DNA from 3 places in the Marinobacter sp. THAF197a genome. Region 3 is predicted to be linked to each of the others. Evidence: predicted binding sites of a transcription regulator. Region 3 holds the regulator's gene; each other region holds the start of a gene.

Region 1 (5,565 bases), 770 kb from region 3:
CGAATTGCGCTCGGCGAACTCCGGCAATAGCTTGTCCTGAAGGATACGAAATGGGTGGTTGTCCCGAAACCAGAGGGTCTCGTTGGTGGTCATGGCATCGATAACCAGCTCACGCAGGCCGCTGCGCCCCACCCGCTTCAAGCGATCGAGAAGCTCACCCAGTGAATTCAGGTTGTTTTCCTCAAGAATCCTGCGTAGACGGCTCTTCACCAGGTACTGCTTGTTGTCACCCAACAGAATGCCACAAGCGTCCTGCAGGAATGTCTTGAAGGCTTCGTATTCCTGAGGCGTAATTTCCGCTTTCATTGGATCTCTATCGTGGGTAAGTCCATGAGCCGAGGCATCAGTTCTGGTCAATAATTTCCATTACCCGCTCGGCAAGCTCGTCCGGGCTGAATTTCGCCATGAAGTCATCGGCACCGACCTTCTGAACCATCGCCCGGTTAAAGACACCACTCAGGGATGTATGGAGCATCACATACATGCCGCTGAGCGCCGGATTCTCTTTGATTCTGGTAACGAGGGTGTAACCGTCCATCTCCGGCATTTCCACATCGGAAATGATCAACGATAAGTGGTCTCGGGCAGTGGAACCGTCCCCCGTGATCTCCTTGAGATAGTTCAACGCCTGTTTACCGTCATTTTTGGTGACCACTTCCATTCCGATCGCGGTCAGGCAGCGCTCGATCTGGCGCCTCGCCACAGACGAATCATCAACAACCAGTACCGGCAAATGCCCGGGCACACGCTCGGCGCTGCGAGTTTTCAGCTCTTCGGTGACATCTTCCCTGAGCGGAGAAACTTCTGCAAGAATCTTTTCTACATCAATGATTTCTACAAGTTTGTCATCAATCTTGGTGACCGCCGTCAAGTACACATCCTTGCCAGCCCCCTTGGGTGGCGGGAGGATATCTTCCCAGTTCATATTCATGATCCGGTCGACACCCGTCACCAGAAAGCCCTGAGTTTTGCGGTTGTACTCGGTAATGATGACAAAGCTTGTGGCCAGCTCTTCCTGCGGAATGCCTGCCATGCCAATAGCCATGCTCAGGTCGATGATGGGGATGGTCTCGCCACGGATATGGGACACGCCCCGAACTACCTGGCGGCTGTTAGGAATCGATGACAGCTTCGGGCATTGAAGGACCTCCTTCACCTTAAAAACGTTGATCCCGTAAAGCTGCCGCCCGCGCAAACGGAACAACAACAGCTCAAGCCGGTTCTGACCAACAAGCTGCGTCCGCTGGTTAACGCTGTCCAACACCCCTGCCATAACTTTCTACTCCCGGCATGCCAACGATCGGCACAGAATTTGCTCAGTTATTATTAAACAACTTGCTTACGCGAACCCGGACCAAAACATTGACGCCCGGTGTCCAATCAAGGTTAACGGCCCCAGCGCCATTTTCCTTAACGGAACTCGCATAAATATGCCTAACTGACAGCATAGGACAAAGCAGTGCAGATGCGAACCATCTTTTTAGCGACCTTTTGCCTATCGACCCTCGGCCTGAATACCGCGGCTGCGGCCACCACCGCAAACGAGATACGCGATGCCGCCGGTCAATTTATCGAAGCCTGGGCCGACGAGCAGCGCCAGCAACAATACGAGGTGAGCTTCGCTGTCGGCAGCATCGATAGCCGGCTTAGCCTGGCTGCTTGCGAACAGGCACTCGAAACCGCATTTACCAACGATCCCCTGCGGACGACATCGCCATCGGTGATGGTGTCCTGTGCCGGGGAGCGGCCATGGCGGATGTTCGTCACAGCCAGTATCGAAGTACACGGCCCCGCCCTTGTGGCAGCTCGGCCTCTGGCCCGCGGTGAGCGCATCAGCGGTGAACTGTTGCAGGAAAAGCAGGTGCAGATCAACGCCAGCCGCAGAGGCATTCTCACAGATAGCGAACAGGTATCCGGCATGCTGGTGAGGCGACCAGTTAATGCAGGGTCGGTGCTGACGCCAGATCTGCTCGAAGCTCCCAATGCCGTTGAGCGGGGCGATCATGTTATCATCACCGCCAAATCCGCAGTGTTCTCGGTCAGTTCCCGAGGCAAGGCGCTGGCCAGTGCCAGTGTCGGCGAGCAAGTAATGGTCGAGAATCTGCAATCAGCACGCACGGTTCGGGCAACGGTCACGGCTCCTGGCCGGGTGGAAATTGCCATGTAACGGCAAATCCGTGCCCAGCGGAAAATTTTTTCCGTTTTTTTCTAAAGGTCAGCTTAACGCTGCCGATACGCAGATATAAACCCGATTCCGCCACCTTTGAAGGTGGCCACAGGCAAGCAGGTATCCTTATGTCAGTTGACTTAAATGGAATTGGCCCCGGCCAGGTCAACACCACCAGAACCACGGCCGACAAAGCAACAGGCAGCCAGAGCACGCCCTCCACGGCTGGAGAGCAGGCAAAGGCTCAAAGCACGGCTGCCCGCGGCGACAACGTCAGTCTCAGCAATCAGGCAAAAAACCTGAAGCAGCTGGAACAGAAACTGGGCGACTACCCGGAAATGGATGACGACCGCATTGCGCAGATTCGCGCAGCACTGGAAGATGGCACCTACAAAATTGATGCAGAGAAACTGGCCCAGAAAATGCTTGAGATGGATAAAAGCATTTTCGGGTGAGTAAGACATGGCTGCAATCATTGAATTGAAGACCCTCCTCTCAGAAGACATCCGCCAGCTTGAAACCCTGGCGGACCTTCTCAACCAGGAAAAACAACTCCTGGCGTCCTCGGACATCGCTCCGCTCCAGGAAATAACCGCTCAGAAAAACAACATCCTGACGGATATCCGTGAGCGTGCGAAACAAAAGATCCGCCTGTTGGTGAGCATGGGGTACCGACCGGATGCCGGCGAGCCCTCGAGGTTTATCCGTGCCGGCGGCATGGAAGACCTGTACCAACTCTGGAAAACCGCCGATGGGCGCCTTCGTGCGTGCCAGGAACTGAACCAGAACAACGGTCGTGTTGTCGGACACCTTCAAAAACGCCTGACGCGACTCACGGACATCTTCCGTGGGGCCTCTGCCCAACAGAAGCTTTATGGTGCCAAGGGCGAGCAAACCAGCGTATCCGGCGGCAACATTCTGGCCAGCGCCTGACAGACCCTGCAAACCAAAACGCCCGGATGAGCTATCCGGGCGTTTTTCGTCAGATTCACCTTACCCGTGCATTAACGGGTGTACATCGTCATTTGGGAATCCGGATGAAACCGTATGTTGTGAATGCTCACGTTCCCCATGGATGGACTCTGATTGCCGCTCACGCGGATGTTGTCCATCCGGATCTCCTCAATCCGTTCGGGAAACGCCAGTCTCAAGGCACCATCCTCTCGAATGGAATATCGGGGCTCACCCTCCCTGTAGTGAACACCAGAGATGGTCAGGTCGGAATCGAGGAAACTGAGCACTGGCACAAAAATGTTGGCGGCCAGTTTGATTCCCTCTACTGAATCGAGTCCGGCGAGTTGCGGATCATCAACAACGCCGCCAGCACTTCCCGGCATTGCGGCAACCGTTTCAATACGCTCCAGCAAGCCCACACTGCTTTGAGCCGTTACGCCGGCCATATCGCTGTCAGACAGAGGCGCAAAGCCCCCCTTTTCATATAACTGACCGGCCTGTGCAGGCATGGATGCCGCGCTGGTATTGCCAGCCGCCAGCGACACCAACGGCTGAAACGGCAACGTCACCATGGTAACCAGCGCTGCCGCATTACGATAACGGGCCTGGTGCTTGAGAACACGATGCAGTTCCTTGTCAGTCACCCAGCCAGCGGCGATCAGCACTTCGCCCAGGCGCTGCCCGGTTTCCCGCTGCAACAACAACGCCTCGTCCAGCTGACCTTCCGACAAATAGCCGCGATTGATCAACAACCGGCCAAGCCGGGACTTTTCTTCAAACCCCTTACGGATTCTCACTAGGCTCCTCCCGCATTCAGAGTGATCACCGTACAACCAGGCCCGGTATTGATAATGATTAAAGCGTAGCCCAATCACCTGGCCTACGCTGTTCTGATTTGCACTTATTCAGGTAAGGATCTGTTAAGATCTTCGCTAATTTTGTTCTATCCGGATTGTCTCAGGATTCCTGATAACAACTGAAACTGTGAGAGCCTCTGAAATGACAAATATCGTAAAACCCGTATCAACTGTGATGTCAGTCCTGTTTGCCGCCATCGCTGCCCTGATGCTGGCCACTCCGATTCAGGCAGAAGAACTGCCGAAGGTTCGCTTTGTTACCTCTGAAGGGGCCTTTGAGCTTGAGTTGCGCCCTGACGTAGCCCCGAAAACCGTGGAGAATTTCCTCTCCTATGTCGAAGACGGATTCTACGACGGTACGATCTTTCACCGGGTGATTCCCGGCTTTATGATTCAGGGCGGCGGATTTACCGACACCATGGCCCGTAAACAGACCAAGAACCCCATCGTTAACGAAGCTTCAGCAACCCTGCCTAATCTTCGGGGCACCGTGGCCATGGCCCGAACCAGCTCCCCAAATTCAGCAACCTCTCAGTTCTTCATTAATGTCGCCAAAAACGATTTCCTGAATGCTGGTGTGCGTGGTGCGGGCTACGCGGTCTTTGGCAAAGTCACCGAAGGCATGGGCGTGATCGACAAGATTGCCGGCGTACAAACCGGACATCGCCAGGGCATGGCGGATGTTCCGGTTCAGGCCGTCGTGATCGAGAAAGTGACTCTGGTTAACACTGAAGACTGAGCACCATGCATTCCCCCTGCCTGCCGCCGGCCATGGAGCCGGCAGAACTTGTCTGGCGCGACGGCGTGCCCGAATCCACCCGGTTTGGAGACGTATATTTCAGCAGGGACAACGGCCTGGCAGAAACCCGGTATGTTTTTATCGGGCATAACCAGTTGCCGGAGCGGTTCCAGCAGGTGCCAGACGCGAGCCACTTTGTGATTGCTGAAACCGGTTTTGGCACGGGCCTGAATTTTCTCGCCGCCTGGGCGGAATGGTTAAAGCAGCGCTCGGCCGATGACAGCGCCATTCTGCATTTTGTGTCGGTAGAGCGATTTCCCCTGCGCCGTCAGGACCTCGAAAAGGCCCTGTCGTACTGGCCCGAGCTAACCCCCCTGGCAGCGGAGCTTATCGAACAGTACCCTCCACTGATCAAGGGCACTCATCGGCTGGTGCTGGCCGGAGGTCGGGTTCGGCTTACCCTGTATTTTGGAGATGTCCTGGACGCCTGGAAGGATCTCACTTTTACAGCCGATGCCTGGTTCCTTGACGGCTTCGCCCCGTCGTTAAACCCGGACATGTGGCTGGACGACGCCATCGGGCTGATCACAAGCCACAGCAAACCCGGAACGACCCTGGCCACGTTTACCGCCGTTGGCCGTGTGCGCCGCAGCCTTGCAGAGGCTGGCTTCGAGATCGCCAAAGTCCCTGGCTTTGGCCGCAAGCGGGAAATGCTTGCAGGTATTTACGCGCCGGGGAATGCGACTAAACAAGAGGCGAAAACTGGCACGGTTGCCATTATCGGTGCAGGAATTGCCGGCACCTTGCTCGCCCGCAACCTGGCGGAACGGGGTGTTCAGGTGCTGCTA
Region 2 (5,565 bases), 620 kb from region 3:
GTGGCCACGTGGTTACCCTCTTTGTCTTTCAGCTTGCCTTCCAGGGTGAACTTTGCCCGGCCGGTGGCATCGGCGTCCGCCAGAATGGCGGCAACCGCTTCCGGCGCCAGTGAAAACTCGACCGTAACATCCGAATTGGCCGGCTGCAGAAACTCCAGGGTCATTTCCTTGAGAATAGGCGTGTAGGCGGGCCCCAGGTCAAACAGCGACAGCACACCACCCGGAATCTCCGCCACCAGGAAATAGGCACCGGCGTACAGGCTGCCAAAATGGTTCTTGTTGCCCTTGAGCTTTATTTTCGCCCGAACATAACCGGGGCGCATCTCTTCGACACTGAAGCCGTTTCGCGGGGCAAAGGGAATGGCGAGTCCAATCAGGCGGTTAACGGTGGCGTAGCTACCGGTTTTCTTTAGCCATTCAACAGGCTGCAGAAGCGTGGCTTTCGGGTCGCTCGCGGTTACCCACTGGCCAGCGGTGCCGATAAGTGTATCAATGAGTGCCATATTCGGGGCTCCAGAGAATGGGTTTTCGGGATCATTGCAGCCGAACGCGCGTGCTTCAAGAATCTTTTACAGTATTTTTGAAAGTTGTCCGGTTTAAGTAACCGATTCTGTTCTACAGTTAGGGGGCGCGCCACTTAAGGAACAAGGCATTGGTTGCAGGAACTCGTTTTATTCATCGTTATCTACCGGGGTTTCTTCTGGCCCTGTGCCTGTCCTTGCCCGCTCCAGCCGTTTCAGCCGAACCGGATGACCAGCGCACCTTCATTCTCTGGTACCGGAATTACGATAATCCGGCCATCCGGTCACTGGTGGAACTGGCACTGGCCAAAACGTCGGAATACGGCGACTTCAAGGTCGTTCGCAGTGAGGAACTGAGCCAGGGCCGGGTACTTCGAGAGTTGGCCAACAATAATAACCGGCTGGTGGATATTGCCAATGTTGCGACCACTACTGAACGGGAGGAATTTCTCAATCCCATTCCCTTGCCGGTAGATGGCGGCTTGCTGGGCTTTAGGGTGTGCTTGGTATTACCAAAGCATCTGCCCCAGTTCGAGGGCATTCAGAATATTGACGATTTGACGTCACGGAACATCCGGATTGGCCAGGGCTCCCACTGGCCAGACACGCCGATTCTGGAGGCCAACGGCTTACATGTCGTTACGCACACCCGCTATGAAATCCTGTTTGGTATGCTGCGCAACGAACGTTTTGAATGCTTTGCCCGTGGCGTTGGTGAAGTATTGTTTGACCTTGAACACAATCGGGCAGACGACCTGGTCATCGAACCCAACATTTTGTTCGCCTACCACATGCCATCCTATCTTTTTGTCGCTCCAAACGACCAGGAAGCCGCCCATCGGTTACAGCTGGGAATAGAGCGCGCCATTAAAGATGGCAGTTTTGCCGTTTATTTGAAGCGCTGGTTCGGTCGCGCAGTGACAGAGCTCGGCCTTGAGAAGCGCAAAGTGATTACCCTGGAGAACCCGTACCTCAGCGAGGAATCCATGTATGTGGGGCGGCACACTTTGGAAAACCTGCGCCGCCGGCTCGATTATCTGAACCAGATTGCCTCACCTGATTGAAAGGTTGTAACCCGCTGGCCGTCCATGGCCAGCCTCTTCTATACGCGGAAGCGGGTCACTTTTTCATTCAATGTTCTGCCGATGGTTTCAATGTGCCCGCTGTACACATCGTTTTCACTGGCGGCTTTGGCTGCCTCCTGGCCCTGGTCCGCAATCCGGGTAATGGAGGCATTCAGCTCTTCGGTAACCGAGGTTTGTTCCTCTGAAGCCGTGGCAATCTGAGACGTCATCTGGCTGATGGCGGTGATGGCCTCGGCAATCCGGTTCAGTGATTCCATGGCGTCCTGGGCTTTTTCCATACTGACATTAGACACCGCCGTTGACGCCTTCATCACTTCCACCGCATCGCCGGCGCCTTTCTGCAGACGCTCGATCATGTTATTGATTTCCTCAGTGGAAGACTGGGTTCTCTGGGCCAGGTTGCGTACTTCGTCTGCCACCACCGCAAAGCCACGACCCGCTTCCCCTGCCCTTGCGGCCTCAATGGCGGCGTTCAGTGCCAGCAGGTTGGTCTGTTCTGCTATGCCCTGAATAACCTCCAGCACCGTGGTAATGGACGACACATCCTTACCCAGGGTGTCGATGACTTCAGCCGCTGCGTTAACCTCATTGGAAAGCTTCTGCACCGCATCCCGGGACGCAGTCACCGTCAGCAACGACTCGCGGCTCTCCTGATCGGCATTCTCAGCCGCTTCCGCCGTTTGCTGTGCGTTCTGGGCGATTTCCCCGGCAGCAGCAGACATTTCGTTGATGGCCGTGGCAATCATGTCAATCTCGCTCTGCTGGCTTTCAACGCTCGAACGGCTGGTACTGGAGGTGTTGCGCAAGGCGGTTACATTTTCATCCAGGTCATCACTACCCTCTTTGACTTCCCGGACAACCTGCTGAATGTTCTCCACAAACCGGTTAAAGCTTTGGGCCAGTTCGCCAAACTCGTCCGAAGCGGAATCGTCCAGTCGGCGGGTAAGATCAGCGTCACCCGAAGCAATGCTGGACATCGCGCTATTCAGGCGGCGCACCGGCACCATCAGCAGTCGTATTCCGAAATACAGCGCCACCAGGGCAACAATCAAACCCACAGCGGCAATGACCAGGCCGCCTACCCGGGCCTCAACAATCGGAGCATTGATCAGGTCCTCGTTCACAAACGTCACCAGGTACCACTCCACAGCCCGGGCATCGGCTATCGGGTGGAAGCTGACACTCCACCGGGCGCCGTCCATATCAAACTGATGTTGACTGCCATCAAGCGCGGGCCGCTGGCCGATAATGTCCGAAATGTTGTTTCCGACCACCTCTGAGTCCGGGTAGAAGAGCACAGTGCCTTTCTCGTTTACCAGTGCGGCGAACCCGGTATCGGCCAGTGTGATCGTCGACAACATCCGGTCAATTGTGCCAAGCCCGATATCCATGCCGGCAGCTCCCTTGTATAAACCGGACTTGATCGGGGCCATGGCGGAGATAATGGTCGCGCCAGTGCTGGCATCCTGGTAGGGCTCAGTGAATGATGAACGCCCTAACCGCTGGGCTCCCTGGTACCAGGGGCGGGTGCGGGGGTCGTAGTCAGGTGGCAGTGTCGCTTCCACCTCCGGACTCCGCATTAGCATCCGTCCGTCCTCGGTGCCGGCATAGACATCCATAATATTGCCGCCGCGCGTCATTGCTTCCATCAGGGTACGGGCCATATTGTCGGTGCGGATGCCCTCAAGGGCGCTGGCCGTCGCCTCAGCCATATCCAGGCGAGTGTTGAGCCAATCGGAAATACTGGACGTACTCTGCTCTACCGCGTCGGCCATCAGCGCATCGACATATCGATCCGTCGTCGATCTGAGCCTGATATCCGTCGCCACTGTCAACGCAGCCATCAGCATGATGATGAGAGCACCTACGGCAACGAGCAGTTTTTGAGAAAATGAGAATTGCAAGGGGAGTCCCTCCGATAAGACTGAGGTTGTTTCGATCAGCTTCTCATCAATTATAGATGTGAATTAATTGACTAACGGCAATTTGAGCGAAGTCTTTAGAACTCTTTGTTAGAATGGAGTGACAGGCAACCAAGGCTGCCAAACCAAAGGAGATACACCCGATGGCCCATGAAGAGCTCCACCTGAATCTGCGAAACCTGACGCTTGAAGACTACAGCCAGCTCCAGGAGCTGATGGATGAGGTTTACGACGATATCGGTGGCGCATGGCCAAAGGAAACCATCAAGGCGTTGGTTGAGCAGTTCCCGGACGGTCAGATCTGTATTGAAGACAACGGCCACCTGGTGGCCGTAGCGTTGACCGTATGCGTTAAGTACGAGCGCTTCAGTAACCCCCACGCCTATGACGACCTGATCCTCCGTAACGAGAAAATCTGGCATAACGCCAATGGAGATTCACTCTATGGCCTGGATGTATTTATTCATCCCGAGTACCGGGGCTACCGCCTGGGCAGGCGGCTCTATGAAGCCCGCAAGGAACTTTGCCGTTCCATGAACCTGCGGGCTATTCTCGCCGGCGGGCGTATCCCCAATTACTTCAAGTATTCTGAACAGTACACGCCGGAAGAGTACATCCATCGTGTCGACCGCAAAGAGATCTACGATCCGATTCTCACCTTTCAGCTGTCCAATGATTTTCAGGTAACCCGTTTGATGCACAAGTATCTTCCGGAAGATGAAAAGTCGCTGGGTTATGCCACCTTGCTGGAATGGCGGAACATCCTGTACACCCCGCCCTCCTCGGTCCTGAACGTAAAGAAAACCCAGGTTCGCCTGGGCGCCGTGCAATGGCAGATGCGGGAATTCACCTCAGTGGAGGAAGTACTGAAGCAGGTTGAGTATTTCGTAGATGCGTTGTCTGATTACAAGAGTGACTTTGCCCTCTTCCCGGAATTCTTCAACGCCCCACTGATGGGCCTGACCGACCAGATGGACCAGACCCGCGCCATCCGTTTTCTAGCCGGGTTTACCGAGCAGTTCCGCAATGAGATGTCGGAAATGGCGGTCAGTTACAACATCAACATCATCACCGGCTCCATGCCCCTGATCGAGAACGATCGGGTCTACAACGTATCCTACCTGTGTCACCGGGACGGACGGGTGGACGAGCAACGCAAGATCCACATCACGCCCCATGAACGCCGCGACTGGGTGATTGAAGGCGGCGACAAGTTCCAGGTATTCGATACAGATGCTGGCCGGGTTGCCATTATGATCTGCTACGACATCGAGTTCCCGGAGCTCGGGCGCGTAGCTGCCAGCCAGGATGTGGACATCATCTGTGTACCCTTCTGGACCGACACCAAAAACGGCTACTTGCGGGTTCGCCATTGTGCCCAGGCCCGCGCCATCGAAAACGAGTGTTATGTGGTGATCACCGGCAGTGTCGGCAACCTGCCCAAGGTAGAGAACCTGGACGTCCAATACGCGCAATCCTCCGTATTTTCACCGTCTGACTTCGCATTCCCGCACGATGCCGTGATGGCGGAGACCACACCAAACACTGAAATGATCATGTTCTCGGATATGGACCTGGAGAAACTCAAATTGGTACGTAACGAAGGCTCAGTCACCAATCTGAAAGATCGTCGTGTTGATCTGTACGAATTGAAAACCAGATAACGACCGCATCTGGCCCCCTTTGCGGGGGGCGGATGTTGAACTATTCCATGAAAGGGTTACGGTAGACAGCTGATGGCATTGCCAAAATTAAATAGCCCGTCTATTGTTTAATTTATGCTCAAATAATCTGGCTGATCTCAGAGGCAGAGAAAGCATTTCATGAACGAAGAACTACCGGATCTTGTTGCCCGTTTCCGCGTACGCCACGGCCTGTTTCGCAAGGAAACCGTGGAAGCTCGGCTTTATGAGCTCGACAGCTACGGTTGTGTGATGAAAACCGACAAGCTGTTCAAGCCCGGTGATACCATTACACTCGACCTTATTATGGATATGCCGTTTGAAGAAATCCGCGCCGAGGGTGTTACCGGACTGG
Region 3 (5,565 bases):
CGGCCATTGGTTGCCGCACCAACAACCTCGATCTGCCCCGAGGCCGTGAGGATTTCCGTCAGCCGTTTGCGAAAGAACCCTGAATCATCAACGACCAGGACAGAAACTGTCATCCATTTCTCCTAAACAATCCTGCATGTTGTCTGCCCTGGCACCGCTAACCGTAATGTTGAAGAAGGCTGGGTACGTCAATAATCAGGGCAATGCGGCCGTCACCGGTGATGGTGGCCCCGGCCATACCGGGCGTACCCTGTAACGCCCGCCCCAGCGGCTTGATCACCACCTCTTCCTGGCCGATCAGCTGGTCCACCACGAACCCGACCTGCTTTGTACCCATGGCCACAATCACCACATGGGCGTTTTCCGGCTCTTTCTGGCCAGCCGCGCCATGTACCAGCCAGCGCTTGATGTGGAACAGCGGGAATACCTTGTCACGAACCACGATGCATTCCCGGCCATCGACGATGTTCGTTTTCGACAGATCCAGATGGAAAATTTCAACCACGTTCACCAGGGGCAAGGCGAAGGACTGATCGCCCAGCATGATCATCAGCGTAGGCATGATCGCCAGGGTGAGCGGCACCTTGATAATAATGCTGGTGCCCTTGCCCTGTTCAGACACGATGTTGATCTGGCCGTTAAGTTGGCCGATCTTGGTCTTCACCACGTCCATGCCCACGCCCCGGCCAGACACATCGGATATCTGTTCCTTGGTCGAGAAACCAGCGGCAAAAATCAGGTTAAAACACTCGTTATCGGTCAGTCGATCTGCGGCATCCTGGTCGTACAGCCCCTTCTCCACCGCTTTTCGGCGCAGAACATCAGGGTTCATACCCGCGCCATCGTCAGAGATGGAAAGCAGGATATGATCCCCCTCCTGTTCCGCTGACAGGGTAACGGTGCCAGCACGGGGCTTACCGGCCTTTTCCCGCACCTCTGGCATTTCAATGCCATGATCAACGGAGTTTCTTACCAGGTGAACCAGCGGGTCGGACAGCGCTTCGACCAGGTTCTTGTCCAGGTCGGTTTCTTCCCCGTGCATCACCAGGTTGATTTCTTTCTTCAGCCCTCGGGCCAGGTCTCGTACCACCCGTGGGAAGCGCCCAAATACCTTTTTGATCGGTTGCATGCGAGTCTGCATGACCGCCGCCTGCAAATCGGTGGTCACCACGTCGAGGTTGGCGACCGCCTTGTGCATATGTTCATCTTCGCTCTCGGAGCCCAGACGCTGCAGGCGATTACGGACCAGCACCAGCTCACCCACCATATTCATGATGTCGTCAAGGCGCTTGGTATCCACCCGCACGGTGGTCTCGGCTGCGGGCGCCGCATCTCTTGCCGGGGCGGCGGGGGCTGCCGGTTTGGCTTCCTGCTTGGCGGGTTCCGGTTGTTTTGGCTCCGGCTTCTTTGGCTCAGGCTTGGCCGCAGGCTCAGGTTTGGTCTCCGCTGCGGGGGCTGCACCAGGGCTCTTGCCTTTGCCGTGCAGCTCATCCAGCAGGTTTTCAAACTCGTCATCGGTGATCAGATCATCACCAGTGGATGATTTTGCCGGTTCTTCTGGTTCCGGCTCCGGCGGGGTGTCGTTATCAACAACCGGGGGGCCGGCAAACTGGCCTTTGCCATGCAACTGGTCCAGCAGGGCTTCAAATTCGTCGTCGGTGATCTCGTCGCCGTCTGACCCGGCGTCATTGGCAGAGGTGTTTTCCGGTGCGGCCGCCGGCTGTTGCTCCGCACCTTTTTCATCGGCCAGGGCATCCAGCAGTTGCTCAAACTCTTCGTCGGTAATATCACCGGAATCATTGCCGGCACCCACGGCAGGTTCGGGTTCTGGCGTTGGCGTTGCCGGCGCTGCCGTGTCGCCTTCCGGCTTGGCAAGTTCATCCAGCGCGGCGATCAATTCGTCCGGAGCCGGCGTCGGCTCTTCACGGTTACGAACCTGATCAAACATGGCGTTGACGTGGTCCAGGGCTTCCAGCACCACGTCCATCAATTCGGAGGTAACCTTGCGCTTGTGGTTGCGAAGGATATCGAACACATTTTCCGCAGAGTGACAGCAGTTGACCAGCGCTTCGAGCTGCAGGAACCCGGCACCGCCCTTGACCGTGTGGAAACCACGGAAGATGGCGTTGAGCAGGTTGCTGTCATCCGGATGCTGCTCAAGATCTACCAGCTGCTCGGACAGCTTTTCGAGAATCTCGCCGGCCTCAACCAGGAAGTCCTGCAGGATCTCTTCGTCGGCATCAAACGCCATGCGTCACCCTCTATAATCGTTCAGAAACCGAGACTGGATAACAGGTCATCAACGTCGTCCTGCCCCGAAACTACATCATCACGCTCCTCAGCCTTGATCTGAGGCCCTACCCCTTTTTCGGCCGATTCTTCTTTTTCTTCAATCTGGTGCACGGTGCCGGTGAGCTGGTCCACGTGGCTGGCCATCACCACCAGGCCAAGCAGGTTCTCTTCGACTTCTTTCACAAGGGCCGTGACTTTCTGGATAACCTGCCCGGTAAGATCCTGGAAGTCCTGGGCCAGAAGGATTTCAGACAGATTGCTGTACAGGGTATCGGAATCTGTGGCCAGGCCCGCAAAGAAGCGATCAATGCGGCCGTACAGTTCCCGGAATTCTGCCGGCTCCATTTCCCGACGGCGCAACCGCTGCCATTCGTCTCGCAGGGCGGTCGCTTCGTCGCGCATGGTGTGCGCCACCGGCATGCTTTCTTCGACCAGGTCCATGGTGCGATTGGCCGCCTGGCTGGTCATCTGGACAACGTAGGCCAGCCGATCCGAGGCATCGGACATCTTGGACAAGGCTTCTTTCTGCTCGGCACTGCGGGCGTCTATCTGAAAATTCCGGATAGCCTCGTGCAGGCTCCGGGTCAACCGCCCCACTTCCCGATAGAGGCTCTGGTCGCGAACTTCACTTAGCTCGTTGATCACCGACATTGCCCGGGCGTAGTTACCGGAACTGATACATTCGGCCAACTCCGAACTCTGCTGCTGGAGCTTTTCGGTTACCTCCGGGTCGAGGCCCTGATGGTTCTCGTTCTTGTCAGTCATGACAGCCATCCGACCTCTGGTTACTGGATTCGCTCGAAGATCTTCTCAATCTTTTCCTTGAGAACGGCAGCGGTAAAGGGTTTGACGACGTACCCGTTAACGCCGGCCTGGGCCGCCGCCACAATCTGGTCACGCTTGGCCTCCGCAGTTACCATCAGCACCGGCAGGTTCTTCAGGTTCTCGTCTGCCCGCACCGCCTTGAGCAGATCAAAACCCGACATGCCTGGCATGTTCCAGTCGGTCACCAGGAAGTCGTACTTGCCGCTCCTGAGCATGGGCAAGGCAGTGTTGCCATCGTCCGCTTCATCCGTATTGGTGAAGCCAAGATCGCGCAGCAGATTCTTGATGATTCGCCGCATTGTGGAAAAGTCATCCACAATGAGAATTTTCATGTTTTTGTCCAATGGGACCTCCAGTCAGTAACACCCGGATTTCATTAAGCCTTTTGAAAGTCTAGCAGGCCGCTGCTTTAACCGCTTATTGTGTGTTGTTTGGCCGCGTTGTAAAGCGCCGGTTACCAAAATCTACACAGTTACGCGCCGCGCGGTCAGCGCCGGCCCGGTTTATTCTGGCTCGTCTTCCCGCCAATCGGACAACCGTCCCCTGAGACGAAGGGCCGCCTGGCTATGAATCTGGCTGACCCGGCTCTCGCTGACGCCAAGCACCGCGCCAATTTCCTTCAGGTTGAGCTCTTCCTGGTAGTAGAGGCTCAACACCAGCTTTTCTCGCTCAGGAAGCTCCTCAATTGCCTCTGCCAGGCTTTTCTGGAATGCATTTGATGCAATGCCATCCAGGGGATTATCGCTGGCCTCTGTTTCTTCTATCGGCAGCTCCCCGGATTCATTGAGCTCATCAAGGCTAAAAAGTCGGCCACTGTTGGCGTCTGCCAGGGAGGCATGATATTCCGACAGGTCAATGCCCAGCTCTTCGGCAACATCAACATCCTGGGCCTCGCGCCCGGTGCGGTCTTCAACCGTCTTGATGGCTGCCGCGATACGGCGGGCATTGCGGTGAACGGAGCGGGGAACCCAGTCGCCCTTGCGGATTTCATCCACCATGGCACCGCGGATACGAATACCTGCGTAGGTTTCAAAGGTGGCACCCTTGCCGGTGGAATAGCGTTGCGCAGCTTCCAGCAGGCCGATCATGCCCGCCTGCATAAGATCTTCAAGCTGAACCGAGGCCGGCAAACGGGCCATCAAGTGTAGGGCGATTTTCTTGACCAGCGGCGCATGCTCCTCAATCAGCTGAGAGGGACCTTTTGCGCCAGCCTGATGGTAGATTCCCAGGTTTTTCGCCAATGTCATGTATCCGGTTTTCTTATAGGACTGGATTCAGATCAGACTTCGACGAGCCGCTCCACGAAAAACTCCAGATGCCCTCTTGGCGATGATGGCAGCGGCCAGCTGTCCACTTTCTCTGCCAGGGCACGGATCGCCAGCGACGCCTTGGCCCGTGGATAGGCATCCAGAACGGCCCGCTGCCGCTGAACGGCTTTTTTGACGGCTTCGTCGTAAGGCACGATACCTACATATTGTAGTGCTACATCAAGGAAACGCTCGGTGACACGGGTCAGTTTTTCATACAGATGCCGACCTTCCTGCTCATTTCGCACCTGATTCGCCAGAATACGGAAACGGTTGGTACCGTAGTCGCGATTCATCAGCTTGATCAGGGCATAGGCGTCGGTAATCGAGGTAGGCTCATCGCACACCACCAGCAGCAATTCCTGGGAGGCCCGCAGGAAACTGACGACGGACTCGGAAATACCGGCTGCGGTGTCAACAATCAGCACATCAATCTGGTCACCCAGCTCGCTGAAGGCGTTGATCAGCCCCGCATGTTCCATCGGGCTCAACTGGGTCATACGCTGGGTGCCGGACGATGCGGGAACAATCTTGATACCACCCGGGCCGTTGACCAGAACGTCCTTGAGGTCGCACTCGCCACTGAGCACATCCTGCAGATTGCGATTGGCGGTAATGCCCAACAGCACGTCGATATTGGCAAGGCCAAGGTCCGCATCCAGCAACACCACCCGCCGGCCTTTCTGGGCCAGCGCGATACCGAGGTTGACGGACACATTACTCTTGCCGACACCGCCCTTGCCGCCGGTAACCGCAATCACCTGAACCGGATGTGGTCTGCTCATACTGTTATCAGTCTCTTACTGCGTTCTTGTGTGGGCACAAACGGCAGCGCACCGGCTGTACCACCGGGCCTCAGGCCCCTTCTGCAACGGCCTGGCCGTGCTGCATTGTTTTCAGGCGTTCTACGCCCAACCGCACCAGAGGAATGGCCTCGGCCCAGTGCAGGTCTTCGGGAATCTTCTGGCCATCGGTATACCACGCCACTGGCAGGCCGGTTTCCATGACAAAGCCCAAAGACTCACCCAGTGTCAGCGCTTCGTCAATCTTGGTCATGACGCAGCCTGCAAGGTTTGCCATCTTATAGCAATGCCACACGGATTTCATGATGCGCGGCTGGCTGGTGGCAGACACGACCAGA

Evidence for each region. Region 3 encodes FliA, which starts transcription of late flagellar genes. Its sites were predicted from a motif close to CTAAAGTTTNNNNNNNNNNNGCCGNTAA; they were not measured.
Region 1: the regulator FliA is predicted to act here: its motif matches at 2,209-2,236, upstream of flgM (flagellar biosynthesis anti-sigma factor FlgM).
Region 2: the regulator FliA is predicted to act here: its motif matches at 3,582-3,609, upstream of FIV08_RS09635 (methyl-accepting chemotaxis protein).

Annotation. Positions count from the first base shown of each region.
Region 1 covers NZ_CP045324.1:2,218,883-2,224,447, forward strand. Annotated here, with positions in the region: gene FIV08_RS10290 (CheR family methyltransferase) at 1-306, opposite strand, end outside; gene FIV08_RS10295 (chemotaxis protein CheV) at 344-1,273, opposite strand; gene flgA (flagellar basal body P-ring formation chaperone FlgA) at 1,466-2,167, shown strand; gene flgM (flagellar biosynthesis anti-sigma factor FlgM) at 2,296-2,622, shown strand; gene FIV08_RS10310 (flagella synthesis protein FlgN) at 2,630-3,100, shown strand; gene FIV08_RS10315 (pilus assembly protein PilB) at 3,172-3,918, opposite strand; gene FIV08_RS10320 (peptidylprolyl isomerase) at 4,121-4,717, shown strand; gene mnmC (bifunctional tRNA (5-methylaminomethyl-2-thiouridine)(34)-methyltransferase MnmD/FAD-dependent 5-carboxymethylaminomethyl-2-thiouridine(34) oxidoreductase MnmC) at 4,723-5,565, shown strand, end outside.
Region 2 covers NZ_CP045324.1:2,068,897-2,074,461, reverse strand. Annotated here, with positions in the region: gene FIV08_RS09645 (PaaI family thioesterase) at 1-503, opposite strand, end outside; gene FIV08_RS09640 (hypothetical protein) at 701-1,585, shown strand; gene FIV08_RS09635 (methyl-accepting chemotaxis protein) at 1,624-3,510, opposite strand; gene FIV08_RS09630 (bifunctional GNAT family N-acetyltransferase/carbon-nitrogen hydrolase family protein) at 3,672-5,192, shown strand; gene FIV08_RS09625 (hypothetical protein) at 5,352-5,565, shown strand, end outside.
Region 3 covers NZ_CP045324.1:1,450,719-1,456,283, reverse strand. Annotated here, with positions in the region: gene FIV08_RS06715 (protein-glutamate methylesterase/protein-glutamine glutaminase) at 1-113, opposite strand, end outside; gene FIV08_RS06710 (chemotaxis protein CheA) at 158-2,251, opposite strand; gene FIV08_RS06705 (protein phosphatase CheZ) at 2,272-3,057, opposite strand; gene cheY (chemotaxis response regulator CheY) at 3,078-3,461, opposite strand; gene FIV08_RS06695 (RNA polymerase sigma factor FliA) at 3,621-4,364, opposite strand; gene FIV08_RS06690 (MinD/ParA family protein) at 4,397-5,209, opposite strand; gene flhF (flagellar biosynthesis protein FlhF) at 5,280-5,565, opposite strand, start outside.